Regions from separate parts of the Pseudarthrobacter sp. NKDBFgelt genome, predicted to be linked through region 2. Evidence: riboswitches for the same ligand, from Rfam matches in the RefSeq annotation. Region 2 holds a riboswitch; each other region holds the start of a gene.

Region 1 (5,539 bases), on a different contig from region 2:
CCGGTGTCGCGTGCAGCCAGGCCGAACAGGATGTCTGCCACTGCGTCGCTGGTGACACCGGGTCCGGCGGGAAGGTCCAGGTCACCGGCGGCGGCCGCGGCAGCCTCCCGGAGCGCGGCTTCGAACGGTTTTTCCAGCAGCTGGCGCACCCGGATCAGTTCCGGGGCCCACTCCCACTCGTCACGCACGCCCTCAAGGCCCGAGTAGTGGAGCTCGTAGAGGCAGAAGAGCGTCAGCTGGAGGTCGTCGTCGCCAATGATGTCCAGGGTCTCGGGAAGATGGCCGGCCACCGTCCGGTGCAGGGCCTCATGGGCGGCCCCGTCCATGCCCGGCAGTTCCTTGAGGGCGTTGAATAAGGCGGTGCTGACGGGACCCCGTGCTGCTGGGATTTTCATGGTGCTCCTTCAGGTCTGGCGTGTGCCGGGTCCGTGCCCCCTGCGCTGGGGGCCCGGCCGGAAGATGGTGGTCAACGGCCGCGGGTGCCGGGCGCTGAAGACGTGGCGGTGCTGGAGGTGACGGCGCCGGAGCCGTCTCCGGCAGCGGCCGGGGCTGGTCCACGGGCGAGCATGATGGCCAGGGCAATCATGGCCAGGCCAAGGACCAGGTGGAGCCAGTTGTCGGCATCGTTTGCGGGGAGGAAGTTCGCCGGGGTGGTGTCTCCGACCAGGAGGCCGTACAGCCAGAGGACCAGGTAGATGACACCGCCGTAGATGAGGAAGTTCCGTGCCTGCGGGTGCGAGCGAGACATCAGGACGCCGGCAAGTCCAAAGAGCAGGTGCACGGAGTTGTGGAGGACGGACACCTGGAAGATCCCGAGCAGCAGCGCTCCTGAGGCGTGCCCGGCCAGGTGGAGCGCGTCAGAGTGTGAGGTGATGCCGGGAATGAATCCCAGGATGCCGGCCAGGCAGAACACGGCGCCCGTTGCGAGCGCCGCCTTCTGCAGGCCTGTTCGGGCGCCTGCCCGGCGGATGCTGGCTGCCATGTGCTGTACTCCTCAAACCCTGGAGACAACATAGTAAGCATGATTACTAAATAATTGCTAAGCAGGCTTTGTATTCTGCCGGCGTTGAGCGCCGGTCACTAGCCTTCCGGGCCGGCCCACGAGTAGGGGTTTGTGTCCGGACTTCCGCGGCGGCCGTGGTCGTAGCGTTGCTGCCAGGACTTCCCGACGGCGGACACCAGTTCCGCCAGCAGGGAATAGTAGGGGTGGTCCGGGCCGATGAAAATCATCTCGTCCCAGGCTTTCAGGGCGTCACTCCGCGCCGGCCGGCCGGAGGATATCGCGGAGAGCCTCGACCACCAGGTCATGGTCCTGCACCTGCGGCAATCCGGACACGGTGACGGTTGCTACGGCGCCCACCCCGGTGACGTACACGGGGAAGGAACCGCCGTGCGCGGCGTAGAGCGCCTGGTCGAACCAGGCATTGTCTTCAATACGTCCGCCGCTGAGCCGGGCGCGCAGCCCCACCAGCAGGGAAGGAACCTCGTAACGGGCGGCGGTCCGCTTCTTGGCCCGGATCCAGTGCCCGTTGTCCGGTGTTGCCCCCGGCAAGGCAACGTGGAAGAGGACCTGCTCGCCCTTGGTGATGTCGATGGCGATGGGAAGCCCGCGCTCCTTGCCCAGCTCCACCAGGAGCAGCCCCAGGTTCAGGGAGTCGTCCAGGGAGAAACCGGGAAATTGGAGTTCCCGGACCTCCGCCTCAATCCGCGCGATCAAGGCCTCCAGGGATCCCGCCGGCTGGGCATCGCGGGAATCCGGATCATACCCGGTCACATCTGGTGGATTCGCAGTCATGGCCCACAATCTACCCCTCCCTGCGGTAAACTGGACCACGCCCAACAGGGCGGATATTTCACCAAACAGAATCATTCAACGACAGGGGAGCGCCGCCGTCGGCATCACTGGCCATGCCAGGGACCGCAGGTGGGCGCTGAGAGTGCGGACAGCCGCAGACCCTCGAACCTGATCCGGTTAGTACCGGCGCAAGGGAGTCGAGTTCTCGAAGTGCGCGCAGCGGCAGCAGTGCCGGTAGCCGCGTCCACTTTCCCCTCCTGTTCCTCAGGAGGACCACATGGCTACAACAGCAGTCAAGAAGCCCGCCGGCAAGTCCTGGCGCGTCGTGGACATCGTGGTGGCGGCCCTCATCGCCGTCGCCGGCGGCGTCATTTTCTGGGCCTGGTCCCAGGGGGCCGCCGCAGTCTCCGGACCCATGAACGCCGTCTACCCGCCCCTGACCGGCCTGATCGCCGGCGGCTGGATGATCCCGGCCGTCCTGGGCATGCTCATCATCCGCAAGCCAGGCGCCGCGCTCTTCTGCGAGACGGTGGCCGCCACGGGTGAACTGTTTATGGGCTCCCAGTATGGGGCGTCCGTACTGTTCTCCGGATTCGTCCAGGGCCTGGGTGCCGAGATCATCTTCGCCATCTTCGTGTACCGGAAGTTCAACCTGCCCGTGGCACTGCTTGCCGGCGCCGCCGCCGGCCTTTTCTGCGGCCTGAACGACTCCTTCGCGCCGTGGGGCTGGAACATCGCCTACGCCGCCGGCGACAAGCTGGCCTACATCATCTTCACCGCCATCTCCGGCGCCATCATCGCCGGGGCACTGTCCTGGATTGCCACCCGCGGCCTGGCCAGGACCGGGGTCCTGAGCTCCTTTGCATCACGCAAGGCGGCAACGGAGCCCGTCTTCTCCTGATGGGCGCCCCTTCGCGGCACGAGGAATCCGTGGCGGTGCGTCCGGCCTCCGTCACAGCCAGTGGCTGGGGCTGGAGGCATGCGGGGCGCGCCAAGCCGGCCGTCCGTGGCCTCGACCTGGAGATCCGCCCGGGGGAGCGGGTCCTCCTCCTGGGGCCCTCCGGCGCCGGCAAGTCCACGCTCCTGCATGCCCTGGCCGGGGTACTGGGGGACATAGACGACGACGGCGGCGACGCCAGCGAGTCCGACGAGACGGGCTCGCTGCTGGTTGACGGCGCCGTGCCCCGTGAGCAGCGCGGCCGGGCCGGGCTGATGCAGCAGGACCCGGAGACGCAGGTGGTCCTCTCCCGCGTCGGCGACGACGTCGCCTTCGGCGCCGAGAACCTCGCCGTGCCCCGCGACGCCATCTGGGCCCGCGTGCACGAGGCGCTGGACGACGTCGGACTTTCCCACCTGCCGCTGGACCACCCGACGTCGGCCCTGTCCGGCGGGCAAAAACAGCGCCTGGCGCTGGCAGGAATCCTCGCCATGCGGCCCGGCCTGATCCTGCTCGACGAGCCCACGGCGAACCTGGACCCTGCCGGTGTGCTGGAAGTCCGCGACGCCGTGGGCCGCTGCCTGGACAAAACCGGTGCCACGCTGGTTGTGGTGGAGCACCGGGTGTCCGTGTGGAAGGACCTGGTGGACCGGATCGTGGTGCTGCAGCCGGGCAGCGCCACCGATGATGCCGTGCTGCTTGACGGTCCTCCGGACCAGGTGCTCGCGGACGCGCGGACCATGCTGGCGGCGGCCGGTGTGTGGGTGCCCGGGTATGTTCCTGAGACACGTGCAAGGTCGGGCAACCCGGCTGCAGGCTCCGGCGATCTCCTGCTGGCGGCCGAACACCTTGCGGTTTCCCGGGAACGTCCGCGCCGCAGCGGCTTTCGGAAGGTCCCCACGGTGCCCGTCCAACACGATATTTCCGCGCAGGTCCGGGCAGGGCAGGCGCTGGCCATCACGGGCCCCAACGGGGCGGGCAAGTCAACGTTTGCGCTGACCCTCGCGGGACTCCTGGAGCCGGTGGCTGGAAAGGTGTCGGCCACCCTGGACCTCAGCCGCGGCGCCGGGATAGACCCTTATAAGTGGAAAGCCGAGCAGCTCATCGAGCGGATCGGCACCGTGTTCCAGGAGCCTGAGCACCAGTTCGTCACCGGGAAGGTGCTGGACGAACTCCTGTTCGGTCCGCGGCACCTGGGGCACGGTGAGGAGCGCGTGGACGAGCTGCTGGAGCGGTTGCGGCTGACCCACCTCGTGGACGCGAACCCCTATACGCTGTCCGGCGGCGAGAAGCGGCGCCTCTCCGTGGCCACGGTCCTGGCGGCACATCCCCGCGTGCTCGTGCTGGACGAGCCGACGTTCGGCCAGGACGCCAACACCTGGGCGGAGCTGGCCTCGTTCCTGTCCGAGCTCCTGGATGGCGGCACCGCCTTGGTGTCCGTGACGCACGACGCCGAGTTCACCGCCGCGCTGGGTGGAACCGAGCTGCGGATGGCTGCCGCCGAACCGGTGGCGCCATGAGGCAGGAACTGAACCTGCGGGGCAACCAGGCCCTGCTGACCCGCGCCAATCCCCTGAGCAAGTTCGCCGCCGTCTTCCTCATCACGGCAGTGCTGGCGCTTTCGATCGACTGGGTTTCCGCGTCAGTGGCGCTGGCCTTCGAATTCCTGCTGTTCCCGCTCGCAGGCCTGACGCTGACGCTGCTGTGGCAGCGCGGCTGGCCGCTGATCCTCGCGGCGGCGGTGGGGGGCTGGAGTACCTCAATCCTGGCTCCGGACAGCGGAAGGACGCTGATCGACGTCGGCATCTGGACCATGAGCGAAGGCTCGCTGGAACTGGGGATCGGCTTCATGCTGCGCGGGCTGGCCATCGCCCTTCCGGCGGTGCTGCTGATGAGCTGCACCGACCCCACGGACCTGGCCGATGCCCTGGCGCAGAAGGCCCGCCTGCCGCACCGCTTTGTGCTGGGGACCCTTGCCGCCATGAGGCTGGTGGGCCTGATGGCGGAAGAGTGGCAGACCATCGGCATGGCGCGCCGGGCCCGGGGCGTGGGTTCGCGCGGCAGTGCCGTTCAGCGGTTGAAGGCGACGCTGGGGCAGAGCTTCGGGCTCCTGGTGCAGGCAATCCGCCGGGCGTCACGGCTGGCAGTGACCATGGAGGCGCGTGGTTTCGGCGGCGGACTCCGGACGTGGGCGCGCGAATCCACCTTCAGCGCGCTGGATGCCTGGGTGCTTGCCGGGGGCGTAGTGATGGCGGGAACAGCGGTGGTTGCAGCAGTGTCCCTTGGGACATGGAACATGGTGTGGCTGGGAAGCTGATACCTGGGCCGGCCTAGGGGCAGGCATAGTTGTAGTCGAAACCCCTGGACACGAACTGGGCCAGCACCACCCTGCCGCCGCCGGTCAGCGGCTCGCTGGAGCAGGCGCTCGCCGCGCCGGAGGCGTTGAGGGACCCGGCCAGCCAGCTGGCAAGCGAATAGAGGTTGCTCGAGCTGCTGACTGTTCCGACAATCCGGTCCCACTGCTGGCCGGTCGAGTAGATCCCCACCTCGGCTCCGATGCTGTGGAAGAAGTCAGTCATGCCTTCGAGGACGGTCCGGTTGGCATCCTTGTCGGTGCGGGACCAGCTGTTCTCCGTTTCAACGTCCAGCCACCAGAAATATGAGGACGGGTTGCTGATCCCGCGGAAGTACGCGTCGTCGTAGGCCTTGGCGAAGCCGTACATATAGGCGCAGGCCTTGCCGTAGTCCCCGGCCTTGCAGGGGCCGTAAGGGTTGTGGACATCCTTGCCGGGCGGGTACTCGTCGTT
Region 2 (5,539 bases):
CCCACTTTGCCGGCCAGCATGAGCTGCGCCGCCGCCATTCCCGTCATGAGCGAGATCTGGGCGTTCCAGTCCTCCACGGGAAGCTGCGGGGCCGCGGCAATCCGGTAGCCGCCGTCGGGAAGCTGGACAATTTCCTGGTCCGGCATGTTCAGGCTGGCACCCTCCCTGGCACGCTCCAGCTCCACGCGCTTGAGCCCCACCTCTTTGAGGAGGACCAGGACGTCTGAAGGGCTGCCGCCGTCCAGTTCCGCCTGGGCGCCCTTGTAGCTGAGCTTGGCGCGGCTGCGCATCCGGGCCCGCCTGACCGTCACGGTTGTGACCTCGGCGCGGGCATCAAGGCGGAAGTCCCACACAAACGCGGAACAGTCCTGCCCCGGCAGGAGGCTTCCGGCGCCCTCGCTGATGACCTCCGGGTGCAGCGGAATGCGGCCGTCCGGGGTGTAGAAGGTCTGGCCGCGGCGCCGCGTCTCGGCATCCAGCGGACCGCCGGGAGCCACGAATGAGGGCACGTCGGCAATGGCGTAGAGCACGCGGTAGCTGCTGCCGTCCCGTTCAATGTGGAGCGCCTGGTCAAGGTCCGTGGACGACGCCGGATCGATGGTGATGAAGTCGATGCCCGTCAGGTCATGGGACGGCAGCCGCAGTGCCGACACCGCGGCCTCGGCGTCCTCCACTGCATCTTCCGGGTAGTCGCCCGGCAGCTCAAGCTCCGTCCGCAGGGCGCTGAGGGCAGCCTCGAGGGCGTTGGTGTGCTCGTGGACACTGGGGGCCAGCCGATGATGTGACACGAAAATCAGCGTAGCCCGAATTCCGCGAATAGTGCAGGGAACCGCCCGCGGGATGCGCCGCAGATCCGGCGCCGCGTTACGGGCGGGCGGCGTCCAGCGCGTCGAGCAGCGATGCGGCTGCGGCTGCCGGGTCATCGGCTTCCGTAATGGCCCGGACCACCACGATCCTGCTGGCCCCGGCTTCCACCACCTGTTTCACGTTGCCGTGGTCAATCCCGCCGATCGCGAACCAGGGCACGCCGCCGTCGGACTGTCCCTGCCCCTGCGCCGCTGCTGCCGCGGCCGCATACTTCACCAGGTCCAGCCCGACGGCGGCGCGGCCGGGCTTGGTGGGTGTTGCCCACAGCGGCCCCACGCAGAAGTAGTCGAGCGCCGCCGGGCCGGCGGCCGCGGCCAGGGCGGCATCCACCTGTTCAGGGCTGTGGCTGGACAGGCCGATGGCGGCGTTCCCGTTCAGCAGCGTCCGGGCTGCCTCAAGGGGAAGGTCTTTCTGCCCGATGTGGAACACCGGCGCTCCGGACAGCACGGCAATGTCGGCGCGGTCGTTTACTGCCCACAGCCTGCCGTGGCGGACCGCCGCCTCCTTCAGGATGGCCAGAAGTTCCAGCTCCTCGGCTGCCTCTATGGACTTGTCCCGGAGCTGGATGATGTCCACGCCGCCCGCGAACGCGGCATCCACGAACTGCTCGAAGTCGCCCCTGCTGCGGCGCGCGTCCGTGCAGAGGTACAGGCGCGCATCGTGCAGCCCGGCACTCCCTTCCGCGTTGATAAAGGCGTCGGTACCGGACGGACGGGAAGCGGCGGCAGGGGGGTGGGACACATTCATGGGAGCCAGCCTAATTCCTTTACACTGGGCTCGTACTGCGGGAGCCGCGGCAGCTGTCACAAAGCGCCGGGCTGAGAGGGCGTCAGAGCCGACCGCTTGACCTGATCCGGTTAATACCGGCGTAGGGAAGGAGACAATCGATGCCTGATGTGCATGGCGTAACCGGCACCCCTTCTTTCGGCTCAACAATCAGAGCCGATGTGGCGGTGATCGGCGGAGGAGCCATAGGCCACGGCATCGCCTGGGAAGCGAGGCGTTCGGGCCGTTCAGTGGTGGTGATCGACGATGCCCCCGGCTCCGGAGCCAGCCGGGCGGCCGCAGGGATGCTTGCGCCGGTGAACGAACTGCATTACCAGGAGGAGGACCTCCTGGAACTCATGCTCGAAGCCTCCGTCCGCTGGCCCGGTTTCGCTGCTGACCTCGCTGCGGCCGCGGGCTCGGATCCCGGATATCTTACGACGCCGACCCTCGCCGTGGGTGCCGACGCCGCGGACCGGCAGTCGCTGCTGGACCTGCGTGCCGTCCAGCTGGCCAACGGGCTCACGGTTGAACCGCTCACCATCCGCGAGGCCCGCCGCCGGGAGCCGCTGTTAAGCCCGGGCATCGCCTGTGCGCTTGATACGCCGGCGGACCACCAAGTGGACCCCCGGCTGCTGGTGGCCTGCCTCCGCCGGGCCCTCGCCGGGGATGCCGGCGTGGCCGGAAGCGGCGTAGCCGGCGCCGCCGACGGATTCGCCGTGCCGGACAAGGCATCAGGCCTGCTCTGGCGGGACGATGCCGTAGCCGGAGTAGCCCTGGAAGGCGGAGGGACCGTACTGGCCGGGGAGACCGTGGTGGCCAACGGACTGCACGCCCCGGAACTCACCGGACTGCCGGTGGACCTTCACCTGCCGCTGCGGCCGGTCCATGGGGACATCCTGCGGCTCGCGGTACCGGTGCATCTCAGGCCCCTGGTGACCTCGACAGTCCGCGGTCTGGTGCGCGGGGTCCCCGTATATATCGTTCCGAGGCAGGACGGAACCGTGGTGATCGGGGCAACCCAGCGTGAGGACGCACTGGGCAGGGGCGCCGTCTCCAGCGCCGGTGCGGTGTCGGCAGGGGGCGTGTACCAGCTTCTCCGCGATGCCCAGGTGCTGGTGCCCGCCGTCGCTGAGCTTGAGCTGCTCGAGTGCACGGCCCGCGCCCGGCCCGGTACACCGGACAACGCCCCGCTGCTCGGAAGGGTGCCGCTACCAGAAGAACCCGCGGGCAGGCAGCCCGCCCCCGGAAGGCCCGGCGCTCAAGGGTCCCGCCACGTACGGGGGCTCATCATTGCCACCGGATTCTTCCGCCACGGCATCCTGCTCACCCCGGCTGCGGCCGCAATCTGCCGCGAACTCATGGACGGCATCGAGGACCCCCGCTGGGCCCCGTTCAACCCCGGCCGGTTTTCCGCTGCTCCCTCCCACCTGGTTGAAGCGGCTGCAACCCCACCCAACACCCAGGAGACAGCATGAACATCACCCTGAACGGAACCGGCCGCAGCGTGGCCGACGACGCTTCCATCACCGCGCTCGTCAGCGAGGTCACGGGCCGTCCACTGGCCGCGGACGGCCGGGCCACGGACGGGCGGAAGCTGGGCGTGGCCGTAGCCCGCAACGCCCAGGTGGTGCCCCGCAGTCTGTGGTCCGCCACGGCGCTCGCCGAAGGCGACGACGTCGAACTTGTCACGGCAGTACAGGGAGGCTGACCACCATGACCGGAACCACCATCACCAACAGCCAGCTGTCCGGCGTTCAGGACCCCCTGGTGATCGACGGCGTCCCACTGGCATCCCGGCTCATCATGGGCACCGGCGGCGCGCCCAGCCTGGACGGCCTGGGCGCCGCGCTCCTGGCGTCCGGGACTTCACTGACCACCGTGGCCATGCGCCGCTATTCGCCAAACGAGGCGGGCTCGCTCTTCCAGCTGCTGGTGGATCACGGCATCCGGGTCCTGCCCAACACCGCAGGGTGTTTTACGGCGCGGGATGCGGTCCTCACGGCTGAACTGTCCCGGGAAGCCCTGGAAACCGACTGGGTGAAGCTTGAGGTCATCGCGGATGAACACACCCTCCTGCCGGACGCCGTTGAGCTTGTGGACGCCACGGAGCAGCTGGTCAACAGGGGATTCAAGGTTTTCGCGTACACCAATGACGATCCCGTCCTGGCCCTGCGGCTCGAAAACCTCGGAGCTACCGCTGTGATGCCGCTCGGCTCGCCCATCGGGACGGGCCTGGGCATCCTCAATCCGCACAACATCGAGCTCATCGTGTCCCGGGCCTCGGTACCGGTGGTGCTGGACGCGGGCATCGGCACGGCCTCCGACGCCGCCCTCGCCATGGAACTGGGCTGCGACGCCGTGCTCCTGGCCACGGCGGTGACCCGGGCGCAGAACCCCGCCCTGATGGGGGAGGCCTTCAAGCACGCCGTCATCGCCGGTAGGCTGGCGAAAGCGGCTGGTCGCATACCCCGCCGTGAACACGCGCTGGCGTCGTCGGCAATGGAAGGCCGGGCCGAGTTCCTGTAGGGCCCGCCGTCTGCCGGGTGGCGCCCTGATGCAAGGAGCAGCAGTGGCCGGCAAAGATGCACTTCCCCCGGAACGGATCGACGAAGCCCTGGCTGAACTGCCTGACTGGCGGGCCGGCAACGGCGGGCTGGTCACCGTCTTCAAGATGCCGACGGCGGCTGCCGCACTTGAGCTGATTGCCGCCGTCGGACGCCTGGCCGAGGAACAGAACCACCACCCGGACCTTGACTGGCGTTACAACCGCGTCTTTATCCGCTACACGTCCCACGACGCCGGGGGACAGGTGACCGGCCGGGACCTCGCGGCAGCCGCAGGAGCAAGTGAAGCAGCGGCAGCTGCGGGCGCCAAGGCAGAGCCGGCGAAGTATGTGCAGGGGCAATAGCTGCCGGCACAGCGTTAGTTGCCCCCAGCAGAACAGGCGGGTCGCTGAGCGCCCGCGCCACCAGCCCCTGTGTTCCTAACGGGCAGTGGCCGCCACCCATAGGGGTGGCGGCCACTGCCGGCTGGCTTGGAGTGCGCTGCACGAGGTGCTCGGCAGGCCTCAGGCCCGAAGGATTGCAGTCAGCCGTTGGGTATCCTGACGCGCACGTGAACGGCCGAGGTAGATGGCGGCCGTCGTTGCGGACGCGGCTCCGAGCACGATCGGCAGGACCCAGGGAATCCAGGTGCGTCCCGGCAGGTATCCGAATCCGGCGGCCATCAGGATGATCCATGCCAGGGCTGCCACGGCCACGGAAACCCCGGCAGGCACGCCGGCCCCGTACTTGGCATGCCGCTTGTCGTTTGCCCAGACAATAAAGCCTGCTGCGGCGGCGGCCAGTACAACAATGGTCAGCGAAAGCATGGTCCTCCTTGGGCTACGGGTGGTTCGTCGGCAGGCCCTAGAACTGGCCGAAACCTACGCGCCGTGCCTCTTCGGCTCCGATCTCCACGTAGCCCAGGGCGTTTCCGGGAACAATGATCAGGCGTCCCTTGTCATCCTTCAGGCGGAGTTCGCTGCCCTTGGTGATGGCATCCTCAACAATCTTGGCTACCGAATCCGCATCCTCGTTTGATTCCAGGACAATTTCGCGGCCGATATTCTGAACGCCGATTTTAATTTCCACAGGGGCCTCCCAGCCATTCACGTTCGTTGGTTATGTCTTATTTGTAGTCTAGGACTCTTTGGGGAAGCGAGAGATTCCGCGCCAAGCTAAACGGTAGATGAGGTCGCTGGCTACATCGAGGTCCAGGTTGCCGTCCGTTTCAAGCCAGTAGCGGGCACTGACCTGCGCCATTCCGGCGAGCCCCCGGCCCAGGAGCTGCGCCTCGAGATGGGGGAGCTTGGTGTCCTCGGCGATGACGCGTGCGATGGCGTCGGCAAACGTCCTGTTGAAGG
Region 3 (5,539 bases), on a different contig from region 2:
ATGAGGGCTCTTCGGTGGGGTGGTACTTGCCGATCTCTTCGATGGCGCGGCCGTCACGCTTGGTGCGTGAGTCCGCGACGACGATGCGGTAGTACGGTGCGCGCATCTTGCCAAAGCGCTTAAGGCGAATCTTTACGGCCACTGTTGTGGTCACTCCTGTTTCAGAAAGGGGGTGAACCCGGCGTTCTGCACCCGTGGGGCGGGCCGTACTTGCGGGTTCGAAGGACAGGATCCAGACGCGGAGAGAGGGGCCACGCAGATCGAGTACCTGTCTATTGTGCCAGATCAGCGCCAGGATTTCGACTTGGCGCGGCGTGACACGGGCGACGCCGGCCGGAGGTTCCGGCCGGATCAGCTCAGGCGGACCAGACGTACAGGCCGGTACGCTCCGAGTCGTCGATTCCGCTGGCGAGTTCGGCGAGCCGCTGCACGTAAGTCCGCGCCTCTGCAGCGCCAAACGGCATGTCATCCTGCGCGGCCCACTGTTCGGCGACCTCTTCGAGGATGTCGCCTTCCCCTTCGGTTTCATAGGACAGCAGGTCGGCCAGGGCGCGCACCATGGCCGGGGGCACGGCCAGGAGCGAATCGCTGCCCACATCCACCATGGTCAGTTCGTAATCGGCTCCTCCGGCGTGCACGGCGGCACCGGCCAGGTCGCCCAGCTGCTCCACTTCGAAATCGCTGATGTCCGGGATCCGGACCGCGTCACCTGCGGGCGCGCTGCCGCCGCCGTCAAGGACGCCAGCACGCTTCAGTGCTGCGTCGTGGGTGGCAACAAAGATCTCGGTGAAGCCCATGGGGATTGCCCTCATTCCGTTGGCGGTGGTGCGGCCGCCGGGAGGCTGCTCCTGCCCGGCCGTTCGGATTCAGCCTAGTTCGAATTCAGCCCAGTTCGAATTCAGCCCGGACCGCATTCAGCCCCATTCGGATCCAGCACGGTCCGGAGTCATGCCCGGCAGAGCTGCGGCCGGAATTTCCCGGCAGCTCCAGGCCGCCGGAACAGGGCGCGTGCAGCGCCGGCATACCCGGTGGTCAGCGCACAGCCACCCGGATGCGGTTGCGCCACGGATCCTCGAACCGGAGTTCGGCTCCGGTGTGGTGGGCGGCAACACCGGCGACCTTGAGGCGGTCGGCGAGGGAGCCGACGTCGTCCCCGGACGGCACCTCGATGAGGACCTCGCCCAGGCCGAGGGTGTCCTTGCGCGGTCCCGCCCCGCGGCTGTTCCAGACGTTCATGGCCATGTGGTGGTGGTAGCGGCCGGCGGAAACAAACAGGGCTTGTCCGTGCCAGCCGGCGGTCTTCTCGAAGCCGAGGGTCCCCACGTAGAAGTCGCGGGCTGTCTGGACGTCGCCCACCTGGAGGTGCACGTGGCCGACGCCCGCCACGGACCCGAGCTGGCGCTCCAGGGAATCTTCCGTCAGGTGCTGCTCGAGGTACCGCTGCGGCGGGAGTGCCAGGCTGTCCATCACCACGTCAGTGCCGTTCCAGGACCAGTTGCTGCGCGGCCGGTCCCAATAGAGTTCGATGCCATTGCCCTCGGGGTCATTGAAGTAGAAGGCTTCACTGACAAGGTGGTCGGCGCTGCCGGTGAACGAGCGCGGTTCGAACCGGGCGGCGGTGGCGATGGTGGCGGCCAGGTCTGCCTGGTTCTCAAACAGCAGCGCGGTGTGGAACAGGCCGGCCTCTCCCCTGCCCGGCAGGTTCAGCCCGGGTGCGGGCGCCAGGTGCACAAGCGGCTTCTGCAGACGGCCGAGGTAGATTCCGCCGTCCTGCTCGGCAATGACCTCCAGGCCGAGGGCGCGCTGGTAGTAGTCGGTCATCACCTTCATGTTGCCTACCTTGAGCATCACGGTGCCCATGGCGAGGTCGGCAGGCAGAAGATCCTGGCTTGCGGCTTGTGCAGACATTGATAACTCCCGGTGCTGTGGGCCTTCCGGTTGGCAGCCCTTACACACTTAAAATTACTTGAAGCTTCAATTTATTCCAAGTCCCGGGCCGGATATCTTTTCAGCGGATGACCCGACCGCCCAGGACAACGTGCGCCAGGCCATGAACCGCTTCCGGTACCTTCCGCGGGTCCTCCCGGCACACGACAACGTCTGCCCGCGCCCCTTCTTCCAGGCCGTCCGCGCCCAGCCACTCCCGCGCACTCCAACACGCGGCGTCCAGGGCAGACGCCATGGGCAGTCCGGCAGCATGAAGGGCCAGGATCTCGTCGGCGATCCTGCCGTGCCTGATCACGCTGCCGGCGTCGGTCCCGGCGTAGATCCGCACGCCTGCCTCGAACGCCTCAAGCACCCGTTCCTCCCGCCGTCCCCACAGTGAGCGCATGTGGGCCGCATACCGTGGGAACTTGGGCGCCGCCTGGGCAGCAATGTCCGGAAACGTGGCGATGTTGATCAGGGTGGGCACAATGGGCACCTTCTGCTCCACGAACCGGGGCAGGTGCCGCGGCAGGAGGCCGGTGGCGTGCTCGACGCAGTCGATGCCGGCGTCCAGCACGTCGTCGAGCGTCTCTTCCGCGAAGCAGTGGGCGGTGACGCGCGCGCCTTCGTCATGGGCGGCCTGGACGGCATCGCGGACGACGGCGGCAGGGAACGACGGCGCGAGGTCGCCGGCGTCGCGGTCAATCCAGTCCCCCACGAGCTTGACCCATCCGTCGCCTTCCCTGGCCTGTTTACGGACAGCTTCCACCAGGCCCTCCGGTTCAACTTCCTCGGCGAACCCCCGCAGGTACCGGCGCGTGCGCGCAACGCGGCGTCCGGCGCGGATCAGCACCGGGACGTCTCTTCTGTCCTGCAGCCACCGCGTATCCGCCGGGGAACCTGCGTCGCGGACCAGCGTGGTGCCTGCGTCCAGGTCGGTCCGTGCCTGCTCTTCGGCGGTCGGAGCATCCACCGCCCCTCCCACGCCGAGCCCGATGTGGCAGTGGGCATCCACGAAGCCCGGCAGCACCCATCCCGCCAGGCTCCGGTCAGGGGCCTTTGCCGGCCGGCGAAACGTCAGGCGCCCGTCAACAGACCACAGTCCGCGCTGTTCACTCCCGGGTCCGGTCAGGACCTTCCCCGTGAACTCGATAATTTCTGCCATGAATCTGCCTCTTTCCCGCCCGGTCAGGCTAGCACCGGCAATGTGACAAACCCCGAAAGAAAGGCTGTGGTAGCTTTCATCTTGACCACACGGGTGCCCCTGCAGGGGCTGAGATCGGGCTGACGCAGCCTGCGACCGTCGAACCTGTCCGGGTAATGCCGGCGAAGGAAGTGAGTATTCCTTGAATACACCAAATCAGCAGCTGAACCCTGCCCGCAACAACCCGGGTGCCGCCACTGGCGTGAACCCGCCCCCGGTAACGCAATCCCTGAAATCCCATTCCCTGACCTACCTCGAGGACGCCGGGACCGGTATCCGTGTTCCCGTGACGGAAATCGCGTTGGAGCCGTCGCCCAACGGCGTGCCGAACCAGCCGTTCCGGACTTACCGGACGGCCGGCCCGGGGAGCGACCCCGTGCAGGGCCTTCCTCCTTTCCGCAAGGAATGGATCGAGGCGCGGGCAGACACGGAAGCGTACAGCGGCAGGGAGAGGAACCTGCTCGACGACGGACGCTCGGCCGTGCGCCGCGGCGCCGCCAGTGCGGAGTGGAAGGGAGCGCCTCCCGTGCCCCGCCGCGCCGTCGAGGGACGGACCGTGACCCAGATGCACTACGCACGGCAGGGCCTCATTACCCCGGAAATGCGCTTCGTGGCGCTGCGGGAGAACTGCGATGTTGAACTGGTACGGAGCGAACTCGCCGCAGGACGGGCCATCATTCCCAACAACATCAACCACCCCGAATCCGAGCCGATGATCATCGGCAAGGCCTTCCTGGTGAAGATCAACGCCAACATCGGCAACTCGGCAGTGACCAGTTCAATCGCCGAAGAAGTGGACAAGCTGCAGTGGGCAACCCGGTGGGGCGCCGACACCGTCATGGATCTTTCCACCGGCGACGACATCCACACCACCCGGGAGTGGATCATCCGCAATTCGCCTGTCCCGATCGGCACCGTCCCCATCTACCAGGCCCTGGAGAAGGTCAACGGCGAAGCCAACGCCCTGACCTGGGAGATCTTCCGTGACACCGTCATCGAACAGTGCGAGCAGGGGGTGGACTACATGACCATCCACGCCGGCGTGCTGCTTCGCTACGTTCCCCTGACCGCCAACCGCGTCACGGGCATCGTGTCCCGGGGCGGGTCCATCATGGCCGGGTGGTGCCTGGCGCACCACCGGGAGAACTTCCTCTACACGCACTTCGATGAGCTCTGCAAAATTTTCGCCCGGTACGACGTCGCGTTTTCCCTGGGTGACGGCCTGCGGCCGGGGGCGACGGCGGATGCCAACGATGCCGCGCAGTTTGCCGAACTGGACACGCTCGCCGAGCTCACGCAGCGTGCCTGGGAGCACGACGTCCAGGTGATGGTGGAGGGTCCTGGACACGTTCCGTTCCACCTGGTCAGGGAGAACGTGGAACGGCAGCAGGAGCTGTGCAAGGGCGCGCCGTTCTACACGCTGGGCCCGCTGGTGACCGACGTGGCCCCGGGCTACGACCACATCACCTCCGCCATTGGAGCCACGGAAATTGCCCGCTATGGCACGGCAATGCTGTGCTACGTCACGCCCAAGGAACACCTGGGGCTGCCCAACAAGGACGACGTCAAGACAGGGGTGATCACGTACAAGATCGCTGCGCACGCGGCAGACCTTGCCAAAGGCCACCCGGGCGCCCACGAACGTGATGACGCACTGTCCAAGGCACGCTTCGAGTTCCGGTGGCGTGACCAGTTTGCGTTGTCGCTGGACCCGGAGACGGCCGAGGCCTTCCACGACGAGACCCTCCCGGCCGAACCGGCGAAGACCGCGCATTTCTGCTCCATGTGCGGGCCCAAGTTCTGCTCCATGAGGATCAGCCAGGACATCCGGGACGAATTCGGATCCGCGGAGGCACAGGCAGCCCTTGCCGAAGCGGCAGCCGGCATGCGGGGCAAGAGCGAGGAATTCCTGGCCGCCGGCGGGAAAGTTTATTTGCCGGAGCTGAGCGTTCCGCCGGGCCGGTAGGAGCCTGCAGGTTCCGTCCGGCTGGTCATTGGGGGCCGGCCGGACGGGCTCCTGTGGAGGGCAGGTTCAGGCGGGATCAGGAGGCGCGCGCCTGCACGCGGCTTGAGTCGCTGATGAACGAACGGATGATGCGGTCCCCTTCCGGGGAGTCGTGGGGCCGGTGGCCGCCGGCGGCCGTGCGGTGAAGCGCCCCGGTCTCACGGAGGTAGCCGGCGATCTCCTCGTAGAGCGGCTCCCAGCCGCCGGTCAGGACGAGCGTCGGCACGCCGGGAACGATATGCAGCGGGGCTTCCCAGGACGGCGCCTGCAGCCGCAGCCGCCTGGCAGAACGCTTCTCCTCGGCAGTCACCGGCTGCTGCAGGTCGGTGGCATAGACCCTGCGGACGAACTCCCGCTGGAAATCCTCGTCACTGAGTTGATGCCGGACGTTGAACAGGGGCTGC

Evidence for each region. A riboswitch is a leader RNA that binds a small molecule or an ion and turns the genes downstream of it on or off. The one in region 2 is predicted to bind thiamine pyrophosphate.
Region 1: another riboswitch for thiamine pyrophosphate. It lies ahead of ACKAE7_RS03185 (ECF transporter S component); the one in region 2 lies ahead of ACKAE7_RS19595 (FAD-dependent oxidoreductase).
Region 3: another riboswitch for thiamine pyrophosphate. It lies ahead of thiC (phosphomethylpyrimidine synthase ThiC); the one in region 2 lies ahead of ACKAE7_RS19595 (FAD-dependent oxidoreductase).

What each region holds. Positions count from the first base shown of each region.
Region 1 covers NZ_JBJURL010000007.1:28,682-34,220, reverse strand. The annotation lists gene ACKAE7_RS03205 (iron-containing redox enzyme family protein) at 1-395, opposite strand, end outside; gene ACKAE7_RS03200 (DUF4383 domain-containing protein) at 467-982, opposite strand; gene ACKAE7_RS03195 (hypothetical protein) at 1,081-1,230, opposite strand; gene ACKAE7_RS03190 (heme-degrading domain-containing protein) at 1,253-1,795, opposite strand; TPP riboswitch at 1,869-2,008, shown strand; gene ACKAE7_RS03185 (ECF transporter S component) at 2,073-2,696, shown strand; gene ACKAE7_RS03180 (ABC transporter ATP-binding protein) at 2,696-4,252, shown strand; gene ACKAE7_RS03175 (energy-coupling factor transporter transmembrane component T family protein) at 4,249-5,049, shown strand; gene ACKAE7_RS03170 (hypothetical protein) at 5,063-5,455, opposite strand.
Region 2 covers NZ_JBJURL010000113.1:2,487-8,025, forward strand. The annotation lists gene ACKAE7_RS19585 (RNB domain-containing ribonuclease) at 1-788, opposite strand, end outside; gene thiE (thiamine phosphate synthase) at 865-1,614, opposite strand; TPP riboswitch at 1,642-1,759, shown strand; gene ACKAE7_RS19595 (FAD-dependent oxidoreductase) at 1,755-3,110, shown strand; gene thiS (sulfur carrier protein ThiS) at 3,107-3,343, shown strand; gene ACKAE7_RS19605 (thiazole synthase) at 3,349-4,161, shown strand; gene ACKAE7_RS19610 (4a-hydroxytetrahydrobiopterin dehydratase) at 4,205-4,543, shown strand; gene ACKAE7_RS19615 (hypothetical protein) at 4,703-5,005, opposite strand; gene ACKAE7_RS19620 (DUF3107 domain-containing protein) at 5,043-5,267, opposite strand; gene ACKAE7_RS19625 (TetR/AcrR family transcriptional regulator) at 5,316-5,539, opposite strand, start outside.
Region 3 covers NZ_JBJURL010000044.1:17,414-22,952, forward strand. The annotation lists gene rpsP (30S ribosomal protein S16) at 1-142, opposite strand, end outside; gene ACKAE7_RS12925 (hypothetical protein) at 357-797, opposite strand; gene ACKAE7_RS12930 (VOC family protein) at 1,033-1,908, opposite strand; gene ACKAE7_RS12935 (amidohydrolase family protein) at 2,009-3,091, opposite strand; TPP riboswitch at 3,171-3,278, shown strand; gene thiC (phosphomethylpyrimidine synthase ThiC) at 3,273-5,096, shown strand; gene ACKAE7_RS12945 (alpha/beta fold hydrolase) at 5,173-5,539, opposite strand, start outside.